One region of the Pseudomonas sp. McL0111 genome, then DNA from elsewhere that is predicted to be linked to it. Evidence: predicted binding sites of a transcription regulator. Region 1 holds the regulator's gene; each other region holds the start of a gene.

Region 1 (5,582 bases):
GATCAAACTGGCGGTTTTTGACGTCGACGGCGTCCTCACCGACGGGCGCCTGTATTTCCTTGAAGACGGCAGCGAATTCAAGACGTTCAACACTCTCGACGGTCAAGGCATCAAGATGCTGATGAACGCCGGCGTCACGACCGCGATCATCAGCGGCCGCAAGACCCCGGTGGTCGAGCGCCGGGCGAAAAACCTCGGCATCCCGCACCTGTTTCAGGGGCGCGAAGACAAATTGGTTGTCCTCGACGGTCTTCTTGAGCAACTGGGCCTAAGCTATGAACAGGTCGCCTACCTCGGTGACGACCTGCCCGATCTGCCGGTGATCCGCCGCGTAGGTCTGGGGATGGCCGTAGCCAATGCCGCCGATTTCGTGCGCGAACACGCCCATGGCGTGACCCGGGCCCGTGGTGGCGAAGGTGCCGCCCGCGAATTCTGTGAATTGATCCTGCGCGCCCAGGGCCGCCTCGATGCGGCCAACGCCGCGTACCTGTGAGCCAAACCATGTTTAGCAAAAAGTTTCGCAACTTCCTGCTGTTCGGCTGCATCGCTGCGCTATTCGCAGCGGTCGGCTACTGGAACATCAGCCCGGAACGCTTCCTCGACAAGCCACCGGCCAAGTCTGAAGAGAGCCCGATCGACTGGTACGCGACCAACACGCATACCTTTCAATACCTGCCGGACGGCAAATTGCAGTATGAAATGACGTCCGACAAAGCCGAGCACGTCAAAGCGACCGACATCACGCTCGTCACCAAACCCGACCTGAACATGTTCCGTGGCACCGAGTTTCCATGGCACGTGACCAGCGAGCGCGGTGAAGTGAATTCGGGCGGCACCGAGGTCGAACTGATCGACTCGGTACGCATCAAACGCACCGACGAAAAGAACCGCGACACCCTGATCACCAGCACTCGTATGACAGTGTTCCCGCAGCAGCAATATGCGCAGACCCAGCAACCCGTTAGAATCGACGGCGCTGGCGGTGTATCGACTGGCGTGGGAATGAAGGCATATTTGAAGGAAAGCAGGATACACCTGCTATCGAACGTAAGAGGACAGTATGAGGCTCGTTAAAACCCTCCCTATTTTGCTCAGTCTGGGCGCAGCACTGGGAAGCGTGAGCGCCTGGGCTCTGCCGAACGATCAGCAGCAACCTATCCGCATTCAAGCCGACGACGCCCAACTGGACGACAAGAACGGCATCGCTACCTATAAAGGTGATGTGATCATCACCCAGGGCTCGATGATCGTTAAAGGCAACACCGTAACCATCACTCGTACGCCGGCTGGCGATATCGACGTGGTGACTTCGGTGGGCAATCTCGCCTACTTCGAGCAACTGCAAACCCAGGGTGATACCAAACCTGTGCAGGGCTGGGGCGTGACCATCCAGTACCACGCCGCGCAAAACCGTGTCGTGCTGATCGACAAGGCCAAGGTTGTCGACAAGGACAACAACACCACTCAAGGCGAGAAAATCGTCTATGACACGGTGAAAAAACTGGCCAGTGCCGGTCGCGCTACCGGCAGCAAGGTCACCGAGTCGCGTCCGCGCATCGACATGGTGATCCAGCCGAAGAAGAAAACCGACGAGAAGACCCAGTAATGGCAACTCTGAAAGCTCAGCATCTGGCAAAGGCCTACAAAGGCCGCCAGGTTGTGCGTGATGTCAGCCTGTCGATCGACAGCGGGCAGATCGTCGGCCTGCTTGGCCCGAACGGCGCCGGCAAGACCACCTGCTTCTACATGATCGTCGGTCTGGTGCAGGCTGATCAGGGCCGCGTACTGATCGATGATCTGGACGTCAGCCATCAGCCAATGCATGGCCGCGCTACTGCGGGCATCGGCTATCTGCCGCAAGAAGCGTCGATCTTCCGCAAACTGTCAGTGGCCGACAACATCATGGCCATCCTCGAGACCCGCAAGGAACTCGACAAGGCCGGTCGTCGCAAGGAGCTGGAAAGCCTGCTGCAGGAATTCCACATCAGCCACATCCGCGACAACCTCGGCATGAGTCTGTCCGGTGGTGAACGCCGCCGGGTGGAAATTGCTCGCGCCCTGGCCACAGCGCCGAAATTCATCCTGCTCGACGAACCGTTCGCCGGTGTCGACCCGATTTCGGTCGGCGATATCAAGCAGATCATCCATCACCTCAAGGCCAAGGGCATCGGTGTACTGATCACCGACCACAACGTGCGTGAGACCCTGGATATCTGCGAAACCGCCTACATCGTCAACGACGGTCAACTGATCGCCGAAGGTGATTCCGCGACCATCCTGGCCAACGATCTGGTCAAGGAAGTGTATCTGGGCCACGAGTTCCGCTTGTAAGCACGACGGTACTCGGTCAGCCGCCCGGGTGCTGTAACGATGAAGCAGGTTTAATTCGCTTTAATTGTTACAGCACCCTAGGCAAACACCGCAGTTTCAGGCATATAATTTGCTTAAGTTTGGCGCTCCGGCGCCCTGTAGTGGATGGCGCATGAGCGCCGGCGAATAAGGTGTTAAGCCCCTGCCATGAAACCATCGCTAGTCTTGAGAATGGGCCAGCAGCTGACGATGACACCGCAGCTGCAACAGGCCATCCGCCTGCTCCAATTGTCGACCCTGGATCTGCAACAGGAAATCCAGGAGGCTCTGGAATCCAATCCGATGCTCGAACGCCAGGAAGAAGGCGAAGACTTCGACAACACTGATCCCCTGGCCGACAACCCCGAACAGAAACCCACCGAAATCCAGGAACCCTCCTATCAGGAAACCGCCCCGACGGTGGATAACCTCGAGGACGGCGAATGGAACGAACGCATTCCCAACGAGCTTCCGGTAGACACTGCCTGGGAAGACGTCTACCAGACCAGCGCCAGCAGCCTGCCAAGCAACGATGATGATGAGTGGGATTTCACCACCCGCACCTCTGCCGGCGAAAGCCTGCAAAGCCATCTGCTGTGGCAACTGAACCTCGCGCCGATGTCCGACACCGATCGCCTGATCGCTGTGACCCTGGTCGATTGCATCAATAATCAGGGCTACCTCGACGAAACTCTCGAAGAAATTCTTGAAGCGTTCGATCCGGAGCTCGACATCGAGCTGGACGAGATCGAAGCCGTCCTGCACCGCATCCAGCAGTTCGAACCCGCCGGCATCGGTGCGCGCAATCTGAGCGAATGCCTGTTGCTGCAATTGCGTCAGCTGCCAGCCAAGACCCCGTGGCTGAGCGAAGCCAAGCGTTTGGTGACCGACTACATCGATCTGCTCGGCAGCCGCGACTACAGCCAGTTGATGCGCCGCATGAAGCTCAAGGAAGATGAACTGCGTCAGGTCATCGAGCTGGTGCAGAGCCTCAATCCGCGCCCGGGCTCACAGATCGAGTCCGCCGAAGCCGAGTACGTCGTACCCGACGTGATCGTGCGCAAGGACAACGAGCGCTGGCTGGTCGAGTTGAACCAGGAATCGGTACCACGCCTGCGGGTCAACGCGCAGTACGCCGGTTTCGTCCGTCGCGCCGACACCAGCGCCGACAACACCTTCATGCGCAATCAGCTTCAAGAGGCCCGCTGGTTCATCAAGAGCCTGCAAAGCCGCAATGAAACCCTGATGAAAGTAGCCACTCAGATCGTCGAGCATCAGCGCGGCTTCCTGGAATATGGCGACGAGGCCATGAAGCCGTTGGTCCTGCATGACATCGCCGAAGCGGTCGGCATGCACGAATCGACGATTTCCCGGGTTACCACGCAAAAATTCATGCATACCCCGCGCGGTATTTATGAGCTGAAATACTTTTTCTCCAGCCACGTCAGTACCTCCGAAGGCGGTGAATGCTCGTCCACGGCGATCCGCGCGATCATCAAAAAACTGGTTGCCGCGGAAAATCAGAAAAAGCCGTTGAGTGACAGCAAGATCGCTGGTTTACTGGAGGCACAAGGCATTCAGGTGGCTCGCCGCACCGTCGCCAAGTACCGCGAATCCCTCGGGATCGCGCCTTCGAGCGAACGCAAGCGGTTGATGTAAGCCACGTTACAGCGTTCCAGTGGCAGGCTTTTCGGCCTGCCGCTTTATGCACTGGCAACGAAGGAGAAGCGGTATGCAAGTCAACATCAGTGGACACCAACTGGAAGTGACCAAGCCCCTGCGCGAATACATCGAGCTCAAACTCAAGAGGCTCGAGGGGCATTTCGACAAAATCACCAACGTGCAGGTCACGATGACGGTCGAGAAGTTGAAACAGAAAATCGAAGCCACCTTGCATATACCCGGCAACGAAGTGGTCGCCAACGCTGAACATACCGACATGTATGCAGCCATTGACGCCCTTACCGACAAGCTGGATAAACAACTCAAAAAGCATAAGGAAAAGACCCAGAGCCTCCTCCAGGGCGCGACCGGTCGTTAACTCCCCCATCCCATGATCCGACTTGAAAGTATCCTGACCCCCGGCCGTTCCCTCGTGAACGTGCCGGGCGGCAGTAAAAAGAAAGCCCTCGAGCAAATTGCCAACCTGATCGCCCGCGAAGTGCCGGATCTGGAGATGCAAGATGTCTTCGAGGCGTTGATCGCCCGTGAAAAACTCGGTTCTACCGGTTTTGGCAACGGCATCGCCATTCCCCACTGCCGCCTGAAAGGCTGCGAAGCGCCCATCAGCGCCTTGATTCACCTCGAAGCACCCATCGATTTCGACGCCATCGACGGCGCACCGGTTGATCTGCTGTTTGTACTGCTGGTGCCGGAAGCTGCTACCGATGCGCATCTGGAATTGTTGCGTCAGATCGCCAGCATGCTGGATCGCAAGGACGTGCGCGATAAATTGCGCAGCGCTTCAAGCAACGAAGCCCTGTACCAGGTTGTACTGGACGAACAAAACGGGCAGTAATCATGCGTTTGATCATCGTCAGTGGCCGTTCCGGCTCAGGTAAAAGCACCGCGCTCGATGTTCTTGAGGACAACGGCTACTACTGCATCGATAACCTGCCTGCAGGTTTGTTGCCGGAATTGGCCGAACGCGCGCTGATCCACACCGAACTGGCCCAACCGTTAGTGGCCGTTTCGATTGATGCGCGCAACTTGCCAAGCCATCTCTCGCGCTTCCCCGAGCTACTTGAAGAAGTGCGCAGTCGCCATATTCAGTGTGACGTGCTGTATCTGGATGCCGACGAAGAAACCCTGCTCAAGCGTTTCTCGGAAACCCGTCGTCGTCACCCGCTGAGCACCGCCAACCGTTCGCTCGCTGAAGCGATCAACGATGAAACCGCCCTGCTCGGCCCGATTGCCGACCTGGCCGACCTCAAGGTCAACACCACCAATCTGAACCTGTACCAGTTGCGCGACACCATCAAGCTGCGCCTGCTGAACCAGCCGGAGCCGGGTACGGCGTTTCTGGTCGAGTCGTTCGGCTTCAAGCGCGGCATGCCGGTGGATGCGGATCTGGTGTTCGATGTGCGTTGTCTGCCCAATCCATATTGGAAACCGGAGCTACGCGCACAATCGGGTCTTGATGAGCCGGTAGCCGAATACCTGGCAGCCCAGCCGGAAGTCGAAGAAATGTTCCAGGACATTTTCGCTTACCTGCACAAGTGGCTGCCGCGTTT
Region 2 (5,582 bases), 990 kb from region 1:
GCCCAGCTGGCGCACCAGCGGGATGAATTCGGTCAGCCAGGCGTGCAGGCCTTCCTCGAGGATTTCATTGATGCCGGTATAGCGCAGGCGTGCATCCATTTCGGCGGCGAGCCGTTGCGCGGGGCGGCCGTTAGCGCCGGGCAGTTGCGCGAGAATCTGGTCGATCTCTTCGGTGCAGGCCCTTAGCGAACGCGGTACATCGGCGCGCAACAGCAGGAGTTCGGCAACATGCCGGGCGCCGGGTGCGTCGCGGTAGATTTCGGTGTAGGCCTCAAACGACGACAAGGCCCGCAGCAAAGCACTCCACTGATAGTAGGCGTGGGCCGTGCCGTCGCTGACTGCTTCGGCCTGATCACCAGCCATTTCGTAGCGGGCATCGAGCAGCCGAAGCGTGTTATCCGCACGTTCGATAAAGGTACCGAGGCGAATAAAGCGGAACGCATCGTTACGCATGATGGTGCCGTAAGACGCGCCACGGAACAGGTGCGAACGCTCCTTGATCCACTCGCAAAAACGGCTCATGCCATAACGACTGAGGCCTTGCTGCGCGATGCCGCGAATCTCCAGCCAGGTGGAATTGATGTTTTCCCACATGTCAGCGGTGATTCGCCCACGTACCGCATGCGCACTGGCCCGCGCCGAGCCGAGGCAGCTGTAGATGCTCGCCGGGTTGGCGGCATCGAGGGCGAAGAAATGCAGCAGCCGTTCGGCGTGTAGCTCACCGTGGCGCTCAAGGTAATCGTCGAGGGTGCCGGTAATCAGCAGCGGCATAGCCAGTTCGTGCAAACCATCACCGCGCCCGTCTTGCGGCATCAGCGACAGCGAATAGCTGACGTCGAGCATCCGTGCGAGGTTTTCCGCCCGCTCCAGGTAACGCGACATCCAATACAGATCCGAGGCAGTTCTACTTAACATGGCAAGCTTCCTTCAATCCTCGACCACCCAGGTGTCCTTGGTTCCGCCACCCTGGGATGAATTCACCACCAGAGAGCCTTCACGCAGCGCGACCCGGGTCAAACCGCCCGGTACGACCCGCGTTTCGCGCCCCGACAAGACGAACGGGCGCAAGTCGATGTGGCGCGGCGCAATACCGTTTTCGACAAAGGTCGGACAGGTCGACAACGACAACGTCGGTTGCGCGATGTACGCGTGGGGTTTGGCTTTGATCCGCTCGCGGAAGGCGTCGATCTCCGCCTTGGTTGACGCCGGCCCGACCAGCATTCCGTAACCGCCGGAGCCCTGGGTTTCCTTGACTACGAGATCTGGAAGATTGGCCAGCACATGGGAAAGTTCAGACGGATTGCGGCACTGCCAGGTCGGCACGTTCTTCAGGATCGGTTCTTCATCGAGGTAGAAACGAATCATGTCGGTGACAAACGGGTACACCGATTTGTCGTCGGCGACGCCGGTGCCGATGGCGTTCGCCAGCACCACGTTGCCGGAGCGATAGGACGACAGCAGCCCCGGCACGCCCAGCATTGAATCCGGATTGAACGCCAGCGGATCGAGGAAGGCGTCGTCGAGGCGACGGTAAATCACATCGACCGATTTCGGGCCGTCGGTGGTGCGCATGAAGACCTTGTCGTCACGCACGAACAAGTCCGCCCCCTCGACCAGCTCAACGCCCATTTCTCGTGCGAGAAAGGCATGCTCGAAAAACGCGCTGTTGAAACGCCCGGGCGTCAGCACCACCACGCTCGGATCATCAATCGGGCTGGAGCTTTTCAGGGTGTCGAGCAACAGGTTCGGATAATGGTCGATAGGCGCAATGCGCTGAGCGGCGAACAGCTCGGGGAACAGGCGCATCATCATCTTGCGGTCTTCGAGCATGTAGCTCACGCCGCTCGGGGTGCGCAGGTTGTCTTCGAGCACGTAATAGGTGCCATCGCCATCGCGCACCAGATCGACGCCGGAAATGTGTGAATAGATATCGCGGTGCAGATCCAGCCCTTGCATCGCCAACTGATATTGCTCGTTGGCCAGCACCTGCTCAGCCGGAATGATCCCGGCCTTGATGATGCGCTGCTCGTGATAGAGGTCGGCGAGGAACATGTTCAACGCCTTGACCCGCTGGATGCAGCCACGTTCAACAATCCGCCACTCGCTGGCGGGGATGCTGCGCGGAATAGTATCGAAAGGAATCAGGCGCTCTGTGCCCTGCTCGTCTCCGTAGAGCGTGAAGGTAATCCCGGCGCGATGAAACAGCAGATCGGCCTCGCGTCGCCGTTGGGCGAGAAGCTCGTCAGGCGTCTCGGCAAGCCAACGGGCGAACTCCCGATAATGCGGGCGGACCTGGCCGCCAGCGTCGTACATCTCATCAAAATAGGTGCGGATCATGCCGTACTCCTTGTCACCCGGACATCCAGACCATCGCAAGGCCCGTGCCATCGGCAGAAACGCTTTGATTTCAATCGGTTGGATAATGACGCCGCCGGCACCGCACCATTCCTGTGCGGCCAATGCCCCAACCAGACCGCCCCCGCTTCATTGCGACGCAGTGCAATCGCCTATCACCAGCATAGTCAGAGTTGATTTCACTGCTCGCTGTTGGCTGCGGATAATCCGCACATTCGCTGGAAACTTCATTGCAGGAGTTGTCAGCTCAATCGCTCTTCCCTTTAGCCACCTGCCCAGGTGGCTTTTTTTTGCGCCTCAAAAACGACAACGGCCGACCCGAAGGCCAGCCGTTGTTCAACATCCGCACACTGAGTCAGTTCAGGCGATGGCGGTTGCGCACCTCCTGCTTGACACCCCAACCCTCGATAATGCCGCCCAACGGCTCGACCACGGCGGAAAAGCCCTGTTCGAAATCGCCGATGTCGTCGTAGGTCGCGTACATCACTTTGCTTAGCTCCAGGGCCCACGCGCCGTCGTCGCGCACGCTGACCTGAGCATTGATGGATTCACCGCGAAATTTGCCTGCCGCCCTGCGCGCCCGCTCCTCGTCCGGGAAAATTGCGTAGAACTCGATGGGATGGAATCGGGAAAAATCGAAACCGCCTTCTTTCATGCGGCGCAGCACGTGGGTGCTGATGTCTTCTTGATAGGCTGTGCTCATGAATCGTCCCCCTCGCATAGATGGATAGACTTTCCGTATTCCCTGCACCGGGTCGATTGACCAAGGCGCTACGACAACCGTGTTGTCGGCGGGAAGCAAGCATGTAGCTGACAAGACCAGACCTTAGCGATCCATTCGCTGATCTCGATTGCAGAGTAGCCTCAAGATAGAGCCGCTGCCAAGGTCTGGAGATGAAGATGACTAGAAGAATTTCAGACGGGAGTGATACTGCGGATTTCGATGCTGTTCTGGGTTTTCAGGTTTTTCACGCCAGCATCGACGGTGCGCCCTTCCAGATCGTTCAGGTCCAGTTCGGCGGCAACGGGAAGCAGCCGGCCTTTGATGAGTTTGGCGGCCTGCTCATGGTTCGGGCATTCCTCGCACTCGAAGACTTCATTGATCGTTTCACCATGATCGTCCACGAAAGTGACTTTCCACTTTTGCATCGGTGCCTCCTCGATCAAACCCGTAGATGGGCTTACCTATATCTCGACTTTGAATACTGAGAGTTGGTTCAAAAGGATTACAGCGGCCGAACATGAAGAAAATCACATCAAGCCTGTGGGAAAGGCTTTTGTGGTGAGGGGATTTATCCCCGTTCGGCTGCGAAGCAGTCGTGAAATCAGCAAATGCGTTCTATCCGCTACACCGCATTGTGCGGTTTTGGGGACGCTTCGCATCCCAACGGGGATAAATCCTCTCGCCACAGAGGATTTATCAGCAGGGGATCAGTCGTTGCCTGGCTTGTTGATCGCTTGCAGCACGTATTGCGGCAAGGCGAACGCGCCGATGTGGATTTCCGGGTTGTAGTAGCGCGTGACGATGCCGCTGCCGATGAAGCGCTGCTGCAGGGTTTCACGGCTCAGTTTGCGGTAAGCCGGATTGGTCGAGCCCCAGGCAAACGTCATCGAGCCGCCGATGTAGGTCGGCACGGCCGCCTGATAGAAGTGCCAGTCCGGGAACAGGCTGCGCAGGCGACCGGCGGTGGTTTTGACTTCGTCGATCTGCATGAACGGCGTGCCGTTCTGCGTCACCAGAATCCCGCCTTCGTTCAGGCAGCGGTGGCAGGCCTGGTAGAAGTTTTCCGAGAACAGCACTTCACCCGGACCAATCGGGTCGGTGGAGTCGGAGATGATCACGTCGAATTTTTCAGTGGTGGTGGCGACGAAACGCATGCCGTCGTCGATCACCAGGTTCAGACGTGGATCGTCGTAGGCGCCCTTGGAGTGGTTCGGCAAGAACTCTTTGCACATGTCGACCACGGTGCCGTCGATCTCGACCATGGTGATGTGTTCGACGCCTGCGTGTTTGGTCACTTCGCGCAGCATGCCGCCGTCACCGCCGCCGATGATCAACACGCGCTTGGCGCTGCCGTGGGCGAGGATCGGTACGTGGGTGAGCATTTCGTGGTAGATGAATTCGTCGGCTTCGGTGGTCTGGATCACGCCGTCCAGCGCCATGACCCGGCCCATGCGCGGGTTCTGGAAGATCACCAGATGCTGGTGTTCGGTGCGCACTTCGTGCAGCAGTTTTTCCATGCGAAAACGCTGGCCGTAGCCTTCGTAGAGGGTTTCCAGGTACTCGCTGGTTTTGTTGACGGTCATGGTGAAGTGCTCCGATGAATGCGCGGGCGCCGATCGTGGTGCAGATTGCCCGGGAAAGGCGCGCATTCTACGTTGCGCAAGATGACAGGTCGAACCTCTGTTGATCGGCAAACCACAATCCCTGTGGGAGCTGGCTTGCCAGCGATGCAATCAACGCGGTCTGTCGATGACATCGCGCTGATCCAATCGCTGGCAAGCCAGCTCCCACAGGTTCCAGGTTGTTCTGGAGATCGCGTCAGATCCGGACGTTGCCCCGTGGCCCGGCGATGGCCCAGATGATCAGGCCCAGCACTGGCAGGAGGATGATCAGTAGCACCCAGAGGATTTTCATCCCGGTTTCGGCGCCGCTTTTCAGCACATTGATGATGGCCCAGATGTCGAGGGCAAGAATGATCAGGCCGATCAGACCGTTGAACGTGGAACCCATGGTGTCGCTCCAGAGTAGTGGCATCCACTCTTAGGATAGACGGGCCTGAGCAGGGTTCCCTTTTATTGTGTTCAGACGTGAATCGCGATCTTCAAGGCTTCGAGCGCCGGCGCAGCGGTGATGCCGACTTCGGCGCACAGCTCCAGCACACGCAGAATGTCGTTGCCGAAGACCAGCACCATTTGCAGTTCATCGTCGAGCAACTGGCTGAAGTTCATCAGCGTGTAACCGCCGTTTTCCTTGTTCATGCTGCTCATCTGCACCTGAATGCGGTTGAGCGCAGTCAGCGCTTCGGTCTTGGCCAGTTGCTTGGGCTTGAGGTTGAAATCGACGCCTGGACCGAACGAGGCAACGATCTGCGCAAACAGGTCAACGTAGGTGTCGGCCTGGAACAGCACGGTTTCCGGCAGGCTGCCGACCACGACCCACTCGCCCAATGGAATCGGGAAAGTTTCGTCGTAGTTGATGTCCGGATTGGCTGCCAGAAAGGCGT
Region 3 (5,582 bases), 620 kb from region 1:
TGTAGGGTCCAGTTCCTTGAAACGAGCGTTCACTGCGTAGAACGGCATCGTCTGTATTTCTACGCCGTCGAGTTCCAGCGGGTCATCCTCGGCGGCATCCGGGTGACGGATGTCGATAACGATCTGACCGGCCAGCGCTTCGCCGACTTCTTCAATCTGCAAATCCTGGCCCAACTCGTCGATCACCCGATCGATCGGAACCAGTTTGGCGTTTGCGAGCGCACGCTCGAGCACCGCCATGTCGAATTCTTTTTCTTCATGCTCAACGCGGCCACGTTTGGCGGCAGTCTTCGGATTGACCGAGATAACGCCGCAGTATTCCGGCATATGCCGGGCGAAATCGGCAGTGCCGATCTCGTTGGCCGTGTCGATGATATCTTGCTTGTGCGCGACGATCAGCGGTCGCAGGACCAGTTTGTCGGTCACACAGTCGATCACTGACAGGTTCGGCAGCGTCTGGCTCGAAACCTGGGAGATCGCCTCGCCGGTAACCAGCGCATCAATCTGCAGGCGGTCGGCAATGCTCGACGACGCGCGCAACATCATACGCTTCAACACGACGCCCATATGACTGTTATCGACTTTGCCGAGAATTTCGCCCAAAACTTCTTCAAACGGCACACTGACAAATAGCACGCGCTGGGAGCTGCCGTACTTCTTCCAGATGAAGTGCGCGACTTCCATCACGCCCAATTCGTGGGCACGCCCGCCAAGATTGAAGAAGCAAAAGTGCGCCATCAAACCGCGTCGCATGATCTGGTAGGCCGCAACGGTTGAGTCAAAGCCGCCGGACATCAATACCAGCGTCTGCTCCAGTGCGCCGAGCGGGTAACCGCCGATGCCTTCGTGCTGGCTGTGGATCACAAACAACCGTTTGTCGCGAACTTCGATGCGAACTCCGATTTCCGGCTTTTTCAGGTCGATTCCGGCAGCACCGCATTCACGACGCAGTTTGCTGCCGACGTATTTTTCGACGTCCATCGAGCTGAACGGGTGCTTGCCCGCACGCTTGCAGCGCACCGAGAAAATCTTCCCGGCCAGTGCATCGCCGTAGTGCTCTTTGCACTTCTCGGTGATGTCGTCGAAGTCGCCCAGCGGGTACTCGTCGATCTGCAAATAGTGCGCGACGCCTGGCATGCAAGTCAGGCGCTCACCCATCTCTTTCAAGGCTTTGAGGTCGGTAACGCGGGTTTCCAGCTCGAGATTGTCCCAGACACCGTTAACCACCACCGCCGGGTCCAGATCGCGGAGCACGGTGCGGATGTTCTTGGCCAACTGGCGGATGAATTTCGTCCGGACAGGTCGACTCTTGATGGTGATCTCGGGGAAGACTTTTACGATTAGTTTCATGAAAACAGCGCGCGCAGGGCCAGCCGAAAAAGGGGGGCGCGGATTATAGCGGAAATTGCTCAAGGTTTAACCAGTTAATATGCAGAAGGTTTTGCGCGCACCAAAACAGGTCATTTTTCGATTAAGACGCTACATTAGAGGGCGATATTTTCACCATTAATGCGCTTTACAGCTTTATAAGCGTGAATTTGGGGCAAAAAACCCATGCTGGGGCACTGGCATGCAATTTGCTCCCTTGTGAGGCAGGTTGCCTTGGCAGAGTATTCGCGCCGGCATCACCCACATTCTAAGGGCATCCACTACTAAGCCCGAAGCCACCCGGAGGACACTATGTCGAAGTCGGTTCAACTCATCAAAGATCATGACGTCAAGTGGATTGATCTGCGCTTCACGGACACCAAAGGCACTCAGCACCACGTGACCATGCCGGCTCGCGATGCGCTGGATGACGACTTTTTCGAAGTCGGCAAAATGTTCGACGGTTCCTCCATCGCTGGCTGGAAAGGCATCGAAGCCTCCGACATGATCCTGCTGCCGGACGATGACACTGCCGTTCTCGACCCGTTCACCGAAGACACCACGCTGATTCTGGTGTGCGACATCATCGAACCGTCGAGCATGCAAGGCTACGACCGCGACCCGCGTGCAATCGCCAAGCGTGCCGAAGAACACCTGAAAGCCACCGGTATCGGTGACACCGTGTTCGCCGGTCCAGAGCCAGAGTTCTTCATCTTTGACTCGGTGAAATTCAAGTCGGACATCTCCGGCTCGATGTTCAAGATCTACTCCGAGCAAGCTTCGTGGATGTCCGACCAGGACATCGAAGGCGGTAACAAGGGCCACCGTCCAGGCGTCAAAGGCGGCTACTTCCCGGTTCCACCGTTCGACCACGACCACGAAATCCGTACCTCCATGTGCAACGCGCTGGAAGAAATGGGCCTGACCGTTGAAGTTCACCACCACGAAGTGGCGACTGCCGGCCAGAACGAAATCGGCGTCAAGTTCAACACCCTGGTGAAGAAAGCCGACGAAACCCAGACCCTGAAGTACGTTGTACACAACGTTGCTGACGCATACGGCCGCACCGCGACCTTCATGCCGAAGCCACTGTACGGCGACAACGGTTCGGGCATGCACGTACACATGTCGATCTGGAAAGACGGCAAGAACACCTTCGCTGGCGAAGGCTATGCCGGCCTGTCCGACACCGCTCTGTACTTCATCGGCGGCATCATCAAGCACGGTAAGGCCCTGAACGGCTTCACCAACCCGGCTACCAACTCCTACAAGCGTCTGGTACCAGGCTTCGAAGCTCCGGTAATGCTGGCCTACTCGGCTCGTAACCGTTCCGCTTCGATCCGTATTCCTTACGTGTCGAGCCCTAAAGCCCGCCGTATCGAAGCACGCTTCCCGGACCCGGCTGCCAACCCGTACCTGGCTTTCGCAGCACTGCTGATGGCCGGCCTGGACGGTATCCAGAACAAGATCCACCCTGGCGACGCAGCTGACAAAAACCTGTACGACCTGCCGCCTGAAGAGGCGAAAGAGATCCCACAAGTTTGCGGCAGCCTGAAAGAAGCCCTGGAAGAGCTGGACAAGGGCCGTGCGTTCCTGACCAAGGGCGGCGTGTTCTCCGACGACTTCATCGACGCTTACATCGCGCTGAAATCCGAAGAAGAAATCAAAGTCCGCACCTTCGTACACCCACTGGAATATGAGCTGTACTACAGCTGCTGATCCGGTAGCGCCGCGTTACGCGGCGTGACAAAAAGAGGCCTCCTTCGGGAGGCCTTTTTTATTGCCTGAATTTCATGGCCAATGAAGAACTCAGGTGGGAGTGAGCTTGCTCACGAATGCGCCAGGTCATTGAAAGAGATGGCGACTGACACGACGCCTTCGCGAGCAAGCTCGCTCCCACAGGGGAATTTTGGTGCCTGAATGATCTCTGGATGTGTGCAGGGTTGGGCTTACCGCTACCCCTGACCTATGCTGCAATCCAATCTCATCGTTTATCGGTCGATTTCATGGGTCGTGGTTTTCTTTTCCTGTTGCTGGTGATCGCCCTCCCCGCCGCCGCGCAGATCTACAAGTACACCGATGCCAACGGCAACACGGTCTACAGCGATCATTCACCCGGTGGGGTGCAGGCGCAAACCGTGGATTTACCGCCGCTCAACAGCGTTGAGCCGCAAGCACCGAGCACGCCGAAGCCCAATACGGACAGCAGCCAGCCGCCCCGCAATGTTTACGAAGTCCTCGAACTCGGCGGCCTGCCGACCGAAGAAGCGCTGCGCGCCAACAACGGCACCTTCACCGTCAACGTGCAGATCAAGCCGCGCCTGCAACCACCTCATCAATTACGGCTGGTGCTCGATGATCAGCCTTACGGCCAGCCAAGCAACGTGCCGATCCTGCAACTGGTGAATGTTGATCGCGGTGAGCATCGACTCGCCGTACAGGTGCTCAATGGCGAGGCGATCATCCAGCAGAGCCCGGCAGTGGTGTTTACCGTGCAGCGGGTGCACAAGCCATGACTCGCTGGCTGCTTACCGCCTGCCTGTTCCTGATAGCGCTCAGTGCGTCAGCCGAGGTTTTCACTTACGTCGATGCGCAGGGCAACCGGGTCTTCACTGACCAGCCGCGCTCCGGCAACGCCAAGAGCGTGCCGCTGGCGACCAGCAACCGCATGCCGGCCAATCCGACTGCAGCGGCCCCCATCCGGACGGCGAGCAAATCCGAGGAGCTGCCACTGTTCCACTACGACATGCTGCGTGTTCTGGTGCCCGAACCCGATGCAACGATCCGCAGCAGTGCCGGCGAGCTGATCGTCAGCATCACCAGTGAGCCCGGCCTGCAACCCGGTCATCGCTATCGCCTGTTGCTGGATGGTCAACCGACCGGCGATCCTGGTGTCAGCCCGGTGTTTCCGCTGAGCAACGTCGACCGTGGCAGCCACAATCTCTCGGCGGAAATCCTCGATGCCGAGGGCCGCACCGTCGAGCGCACCGCCAACCAGCCGTTCCACATGCTGCGCATCTCGCTGGCACAGAAACGTCAGGTCAAACCCTGCGTGACCGAGGACTACGGCGTACGCCCCGAATGTCCGCTGAAAGACAAACCCGCCGAAACCAAAAACCCCTTCCTGCGTTTCTTCTAACGCCGTTCAGCTTTGCGCACTATATTGGTGCAACAGGCTGCACCGTACCCACATTTCAACCCATTTTGGTTCGAAAGTACCCGCAAGCGCTGGCCACACGCCACGCAAATGAGCGTCAAACGCCTGTTTCAGGCGTCGAACGCTTCTTTTCGGAGCCTTGGTTTGGTTTTTGCATTTTCCGCTTATCGACGCTTGTTACTTGCGCACGCTCCGCCCCCAAAAGAGGCTCTGATGACCATTAGCGACGCAATTCCCCGTTTGCTGCTCGACAACTTGACCACCGCCACCATCCTGCTCGATGCCGAATTGCGCCTTGAGTACATGAATCCGGCGGCAGAGATGCTCCTGGCCATCAGCGGTCAGCGCAGCCATGGACAGTTCATCAGCGAGCTGTTCACTGAATCGACCGAAGCGCTCAACTCTTTGCGCCAGGCCGTGGAGCAGGCGCACCCGTTCACCAAGCGCGAAGCGATGCTCACCGCCCTCACCGGCCAGACCCTGACTGTGGATTACGCGGTCACGCCGATCCTCAGCAATGGCGCGACCCTATTGCTGCTGGAAGTCCACCCGCGTGACCGCTTGCTGCGGATCACCAAGGAAGAGGCGCAGCTGTCCAAGCAGGAAACCAGCAAGATGCTGGTGCGCGGTCTCGCCCACGAAATCAAGAACCCGCTGGGCGGCATCCGTGGCGCCGCGCAATTGCTGGCCCGCGAGCTGCCAGAAGAAAGCCTGCGCGACTACACCAACGTGATCATTGAAGAAGCCGACCGCCTGCGCAATCTGGTCGACCGCATGCTTGGTTCGAACAAACTGCCGTCGCTGGCCATGTGCAACGTGCACGAAGTGCTGGAGCGCGTCAGTCATCTGGTCGAAGCCGAAAGCCAGGGCTGCATCACGCTGGTGCGCGATTACGACCCGAGCATTCCCGACGTCCTGATCGACCGCGAACAAATGATTCAAGCCGTGCTGAACATTGTGCGCAATGCGATGCAGGCCATCAGCAGCCAGAACGAGCTGCGTCTGGGCCGCATCAGCCTGCGCACCCGCGCCATGCGCCAGTTCACCATCGGCCACG
Region 4 (5,582 bases), 2.0 Mb from region 1:
TTCAGCTGCATACCGGTGGATACGTCCTGCTTGATGCGCAGCACGGCGCGTTTGAACACCACGTTGCCCGCCGCGCCGGCGACCGAGTCCAGCGCTTCGACCAATGGAACACCAGCGGCGAACGTGGTGGAAAGGGTCCGGGCGAACCGCGCCACGGCAGACTTGTACATCAGCGTGCCCACCAGCGGTACTTTCAACAGCCAGGCGTCTTTGCGGTCGCGCAGTGCCTGGGATGTTTTCAGCGCATGACGGGTGCCGAAGAACGCCGCAATCAGCAGCCCGAGCAAGGCCCACCACCATTGCTGCATGAACTCGGAAATGTTGATCACCATCAAAGTGAACGCCGGCAACTCGGCGCCGAATCCGGAAAACACCGACTGGAACTGCGGCACGACTTTCACCAGCAGAATCCCGGTGACCACCATTGCCACCAGCACCACTGCAGTCGGGTAGGTCATGGCTTTCTTGATCTTGGCTTTGAGGCTTTCGCTCTTTTCCTTATAGGTGGCGACCCGTTCCAGCAGGGTATCGAGGGCGCCGGACTGCTCGCCGGCATCCACCAGGTTGCAATACAGTTCGTCGAAATATTTTGGATGCTTGCGCAGTGCAGCGGCGAAGCTGTTACCGGAAGCGACCTCCTGTTTCACCTCGTCCACCAGCTTGCGCATGGCCGGGTTATCGAAGCCTTCGCCAATGATGTCGAACGACTGCAACAGCGGTACGCCGGCCTTCATCATGGTCGCCATTTGCCGGGTGAACAGGGCGATGTCCAGAGCCTTGATGCGTTTGCCGAAGTTGAGTAGCGAAACGGATTTCTTGCGTACCTTGCCGGGGTTGATCCCTTGTTTGCGCAATTGCGCCTTGATCAGCGCCGGGTTCTGCCCGCTCAATTCTCCGCTGATCTTGCTGCCCTTCTTGTCCGTGCCTTCCCAGGCGTAGATGCTGATTTTCGCTGCCTTGACCGCCATGTTCAGTCCTTGGTAACCCGGTTGATTTCTTCAAGGCTGGTGATGCCTTGCATGGCCTTGTGCAGACCTGAAGTACGCAGATCGTCGAAGCCGTCGCGACGCATCTGGATGTCGATCTCCAGTGAGTTACCTTCGGCCATGATCAGCCGTTGCAGGTCGGGGGTGTTTTTCACCACTTCATAAATTCCTGTGCGTCCTTTGTAGCCGCCATTGCAGTGATCGCAACCGACCGGCTCATAGATAGTGAAACTGCCGATACGTTCCTCGGGGAAGCCTTCCTTGATCAGGGTTTCGCGGGGGATCTCGATCGGTTTCTTGCAGTGGCTGCACAACTTTCGAGCCAGACGCTGGGCGATGATCAGGCTGACCGAGGTGGCGATGTTGAAGCCGGGAATGCCCATGTTGTGCAGGCGGGTCAGGGTTTCTGCCGCGCTGTTGGTGTGCAGGGTGGACAGTACGAGGTGACCGGTCTGCGCGGCTTTGATCGCGATCTCGGCGGTTTCGAGGTCGCGGATTTCGCCGACCATGATCACGTCCGGGTCCTGACGCAGAAACGAACGCAACGCCTGAGCGAAGTCCAGCCCCTGCCGGGGATTGACGTTGACCTGGTTGATCCCTTCCATGTTGATTTCCACCGGGTCTTCGGCGGTGGAAATGTTGATGTCGACGGTATTGAGGATATTCAGCCCGGTGTACAGCGACACGGTCTTGCCCGAACCAGTGGGGCCGGTGACCAGAATCATTCCCTGCGGTTGTTTCAGCGCCGCCATGTACAGGTCTTTTTGCACCGGCTCATAACCGAGCGCGTCGATGCCGATCTGCGCGCTGGACGGATCGAGAATCCGGATCACCACTTTTTCGCCCCACAGGGTGGGCAGGGTGTTGACCCGGAAATCGATCGATTTGGTTTTCGACAGACGCATTTTCAGGCGACCGTCCTGCGGTTTGCGCCGCTCGGAGATATCCAGGCTGGCCATGACTTTCAAGCGTGCGGCGATGCGTCCGGCCAACTGGATCGGCGGTTTCGCTACCTCACGCAGGATGCCGTCGGTGCGCACCCGCACTCGGTAGTTTTTCTCATAGGGTTCGAAGTGCAGGTCGGAAGAACCACTCTTGATCGCATCGAGCAACATCTTGTGAACGAAGCGCACCACTGGCGCATCGTCGGCATCGAGGCCGGTAATTTCCTGTTTCTGGTCGTCGGGAGACTCGATGTCGAGGCCTTCGAGATCGACGTCGGCCATATCTTCGAGGCCGCTGGCGTGAGTGTCGAAAAACTTTTCAATGGCGTCACTGAGCTTGTCGTCCTCCACCAATATGGCTTCGGTGCTCAGCCCGGTGCTGAACTGAATGTCATTGATTGCTTGATGATTGCTGGGGTCGGAAATCCCCACGAACAGTTTGTTGCCGCGCCGCCACAGGGGCAGGGCATGGTGCTGGCGAACCAGTTTCTCGCTGACCAGGCCTTTGGGCTGGGTTTCCTTGTCCAGACAGTTCAGATCAAGGAACGCCATGCCGAAATGCTCCGAGGCGATTTCGGCGATCTGCGAACTCTTCACCAGTTTGTTCTGCACCAGATAACTGACCAGCGACAGGCGATTGCGCTGGGCCTGTTGCCAGGCTTGCTGTGCGCTCTTTTCCGTAAGCAGTTCGGCCTGCACCAGTTGTTTGGCCAGACCGCTCAACGCGATGTCATTCATGGGGATTCCGGATACTGACAGTCAATGACTTATAGCCTAGTCAAGTGACAGCGCCAAACACGTCCGGCGCAGGTGACAAAAAGTGTCAGATAGTGCGACTAGAGGTTGTAGGAAAGTGCGGCACACCGGGTTCGCCCCCTGTGTACAGGCGTTAAAGGGATTGGCATGGGCCGTGCTGGGTCTTGTTCAGATCATGAGATTTCGACTCATGCATGGAGCGTGTCTATGAAAAAACAACAAGGTTTTACTCTGATCGAGCTGCTGATTGTCGTCGCGATCATCGGCATTCTGGCGACCATTGCGTTGCCGCAATATTCGAAATATCAGGCGCGATCCAAGGTAACGGCCGGTCTGGCTGAGATCAGCGCTCTCAAAGTGCCGTTCGAAGACACTATCAATCAAGGTACTGACCCATCACTGACCAACGTTGCAGGTAGCGCAACAGCGACAACATCCAATTGCACATTGGCTGCTTCGGGTACTGCGTCGACCGGGGCGGGCACGATTACCTGCACATTGGTGAACGCGCCAGGTCCGGTACTGGGTAAAACCATCACGCTGACCCGCACCGGCGCGGCAACTGGCAGCACATCTGGCGTCTGGAGCTGTGGCACCACTGTCAATGCCGACTACTCGCCAAAAGGCTGCACCGCCACCGGTACTTGATTCGCTAGTGCGATTGCCAAATGCCCCGCTTGCGGGGCATTTTCATTTGTTCGGCGCCAAACAAAACCTTCAATAATTTCAGCGTGTTAGGAACTTTGCAAAAAACCGCATGTTGCATGTAGATAATTCGCTGGTCATGCAAAATGCATGATTCCGAAAAAAACACCAATTTATAACTTGTTGATTTATAAAGGTTTATTGTCTTTCTGAAAGTTGGCACAGCCTTCGCAATGTATCTGGTAACCCTGCTGACAAGACAAGCAGCAGACTTTCCAGAAAAACAGGAGTTACTCGTATGAAGAAGTTCGCTATCACTGCCGCTGCTGCTACCGCGCTGACCCTGACCATGGCTTCCGGTGCATTTGCACAATCCACCCAGGCTACCCAGGCGCCAATGACTCTGGCAGCCGGTGAAATGACCAAGGCTAAAGAAGCTACTTCCGATACCTGGATCACTACCAAAGTCAAAAGCGATCTGGTAACCGAAAAAGGCATCCCAGGCACCGATATCAAAGTCGAAACCAACAAAGGCGTAGTGTCGCTGTCGTCGACTGTTGCAGTGACTGAATCGCAAAAAGACATGGCAGTCTCTATCGCCAAGAAAATCAAAGGCGTCAAAGCGGTTTCCGCTGACGGCCTGAAAGCCGAGTAAGACAAGGCTTCTCGCCTGGACCGGGAGAAGGCGCGACAGACGGGCCGAGCAATACGTCTGCCGCACTTGAGAGTTCATGCGACCGGCCACATGGATGTGGTCATTACAGGCCCCGGCACTTGTGTCGGGGCCTGTTCTATTTCAGGTCGGTGCAAAACAAATGTGGGAGCGGGCTTGCTCGCGAATGCTGACTGTCAGTTGACCGGGTGGTTGACTGATACGACGCTTTCGCGAGCAAGCTCGCTCCCACATGGGAAAGATCAGTTGCCGCGTTTGCTGGTGATTTGGCGTAGCCGGTTGCCCTCAAAGCGCAGGTACTGATACATGCCGTTGTTCGGGCCGTAGGTCCATTCTTCGACCTGGAACTCTTCCCGGCGATTGGCACTGCGCTTGTAGCCCAGCGGATCGCGGCTCAGCGGTTCACCACACTTTTGCAGCACTTCGCTGGAGCGGTCGCCAAGGCTGACCAATTGGCTGCCGCAGCGCAGGGTATCGGATGCCCACGCATGGCTGGCAGCGAGCGTCAGCGCCACTGCTGTCAGCCATTTGCGGCTCATCACTCGGCATCCAGATGCATTTGCGTCACTACCCGACCATCGCTCTCGGCTTCACCGAGATTGGCGTCGATGAAGTACACACGGTCGTCAGCCAGTTGGCCCTTGTCGACCAGATAGTCCTTGATGCTGCTGGCGCGATCCTGACCCAACTGGCGCAGCAGTACATCGCTGGAACTCCAGAATTTGATCACACCGTCGCGCATTTTCGCGGTGCGTTCTTCCTTGCCCAGATCCTTCCATTCGGCCGGTGGCTGGGTTTTCAGACGGGTGCGATAGATACCTTCCAGCAGTGGGCCTTTCTCGTTTTCCGGGACCTGAATCAGTGAGGCCTGAGCCGGCACCTTGTCACCACGGCGCTGGAGCATTTTGTAGTAGTTGTACTGGTATTCACGCTCCAGACGCTGATTGGCAATCAACGGGCCGTCGCTGCTTTGCGCGGCGGTACCTTCGATTTCCAGGCGCAGGGCCGGACGCGCCTTGAGTGCCTGAGACAGTTTGTCCAGCGCACCTTCGGCATCCTTGCTCAAGTCACTGGAGCCGGCTGCGAAGGATACGGTGCCGAGGTCTTCGGAACCGCCACCGCTGATCAAACCGCCAATCAGTTTGAACGGAGCGGCGGCCGCTTTGACGATCAGGTTACGCAGGGTCTGCCAGACAATCGGCATCACGCTGAACTGCGGGTTGTTCAAATCGCCAGTGACCGGCAACTCGATGGTGATCTTGCCGTCGACGTCCTTGAGCAAGGCAATCGCCAGTTTCAGCGGCAGGCTCACGGCGTCCGGACTGTCGACTTTCTCACCAAGCTGCAGTTGCTCGACCACGACTTTGTTTTCAGCTTTGAGCTGGCCTTTGGTGATCAGGTAATGAACGTCGAGGTTGAGCCGGCCCTTGCGGATGCGGTAGCCGGCGAACTTGCCGGAATACGGGGTCAGGGTGGTCAGCTCGACGCGTTTGAAACTGGTGGCGATGTCGAGGCTGGCCATCGGGTCAAACGGGTTGACCGCGCCCTTGATGGTTACCGGAGCATAACGGTCGACCT

The links. Region 1 encodes sigma-54, which starts transcription at its own class of promoters, with help from an activator protein. Its sites were predicted from a motif close to ANTGGCATNNANNTTGCTNT; they were not measured.
Region 2: the regulator sigma-54 is predicted to act here: its motif matches at 2,370-2,389, upstream of ACTWLJ_RS26645 (circularly permuted type 2 ATP-grasp protein).
Region 3: the regulator sigma-54 is predicted to act here: its motif matches at 1,565-1,584, upstream of glnA (type I glutamate--ammonia ligase).
Region 4: the regulator sigma-54 is predicted to act here: its motif matches at 2,828-2,847, upstream of ACTWLJ_RS11495 (pilin).

What each region holds. Positions count from the first base shown of each region.
Region 1 is NZ_CP199585.1:527,642-533,223, forward strand. Features, by position in the region: gene ACTWLJ_RS02550 (KdsC family phosphatase) at 1-493, shown strand, start outside; gene lptC (LPS export ABC transporter periplasmic protein LptC) at 502-1,074, shown strand; gene lptA (lipopolysaccharide transport periplasmic protein LptA) at 1,061-1,606, shown strand; gene lptB (LPS export ABC transporter ATP-binding protein) at 1,606-2,331, shown strand; gene ACTWLJ_RS02570 (RNA polymerase factor sigma-54) at 2,518-4,008, shown strand; gene hpf (ribosome hibernation-promoting factor, HPF/YfiA family) at 4,082-4,390, shown strand; gene ptsN (PTS IIA-like nitrogen regulatory protein PtsN) at 4,403-4,867, shown strand; gene rapZ (RNase adapter RapZ) at 4,870-5,582, shown strand, end outside.
Region 2 is NZ_CP199585.1:5,942,262-5,947,843, forward strand. Features, by position in the region: gene ACTWLJ_RS26640 (alpha-E domain-containing protein) at 1-915, opposite strand, end outside; gene ACTWLJ_RS26645 (circularly permuted type 2 ATP-grasp protein) at 928-2,337, opposite strand; gene ACTWLJ_RS26650 (ribonuclease E inhibitor RraB) at 2,711-3,058, opposite strand; gene ACTWLJ_RS26655 (hypothetical protein) at 3,271-3,504, opposite strand; gene speE (polyamine aminopropyltransferase) at 3,787-4,662, opposite strand; gene ACTWLJ_RS26665 (PLDc N-terminal domain-containing protein) at 4,898-5,089, opposite strand; gene ACTWLJ_RS26670 (hypothetical protein) at 5,161-5,582, opposite strand, start outside.
Region 3 is NZ_CP199585.1:1,150,890-1,156,471, forward strand. Features, by position in the region: gene thiI (tRNA uracil 4-sulfurtransferase ThiI) at 1-1,350, opposite strand, end outside; gene glnA (type I glutamate--ammonia ligase) at 1,681-3,087, shown strand; gene ACTWLJ_RS05200 (DUF4124 domain-containing protein) at 3,375-3,884, shown strand; gene ACTWLJ_RS05205 (DUF4124 domain-containing protein) at 3,881-4,507, shown strand; gene glnL (nitrogen regulation protein NR(II)) at 4,739-5,582, shown strand, end outside.
Region 4 is NZ_CP199585.1:2,513,306-2,518,887, forward strand. Features, by position in the region: gene ACTWLJ_RS11485 (type II secretion system F family protein) at 1-968, opposite strand, end outside; gene pilB (type IV-A pilus assembly ATPase PilB) at 971-2,668, opposite strand; gene ACTWLJ_RS11495 (pilin) at 2,894-3,334, shown strand; gene ACTWLJ_RS11500 (BON domain-containing protein) at 3,630-3,986, shown strand; gene ACTWLJ_RS11505 (DUF2845 domain-containing protein) at 4,247-4,543, opposite strand; gene ACTWLJ_RS11510 (DUF748 domain-containing protein) at 4,543-5,582, opposite strand, start outside.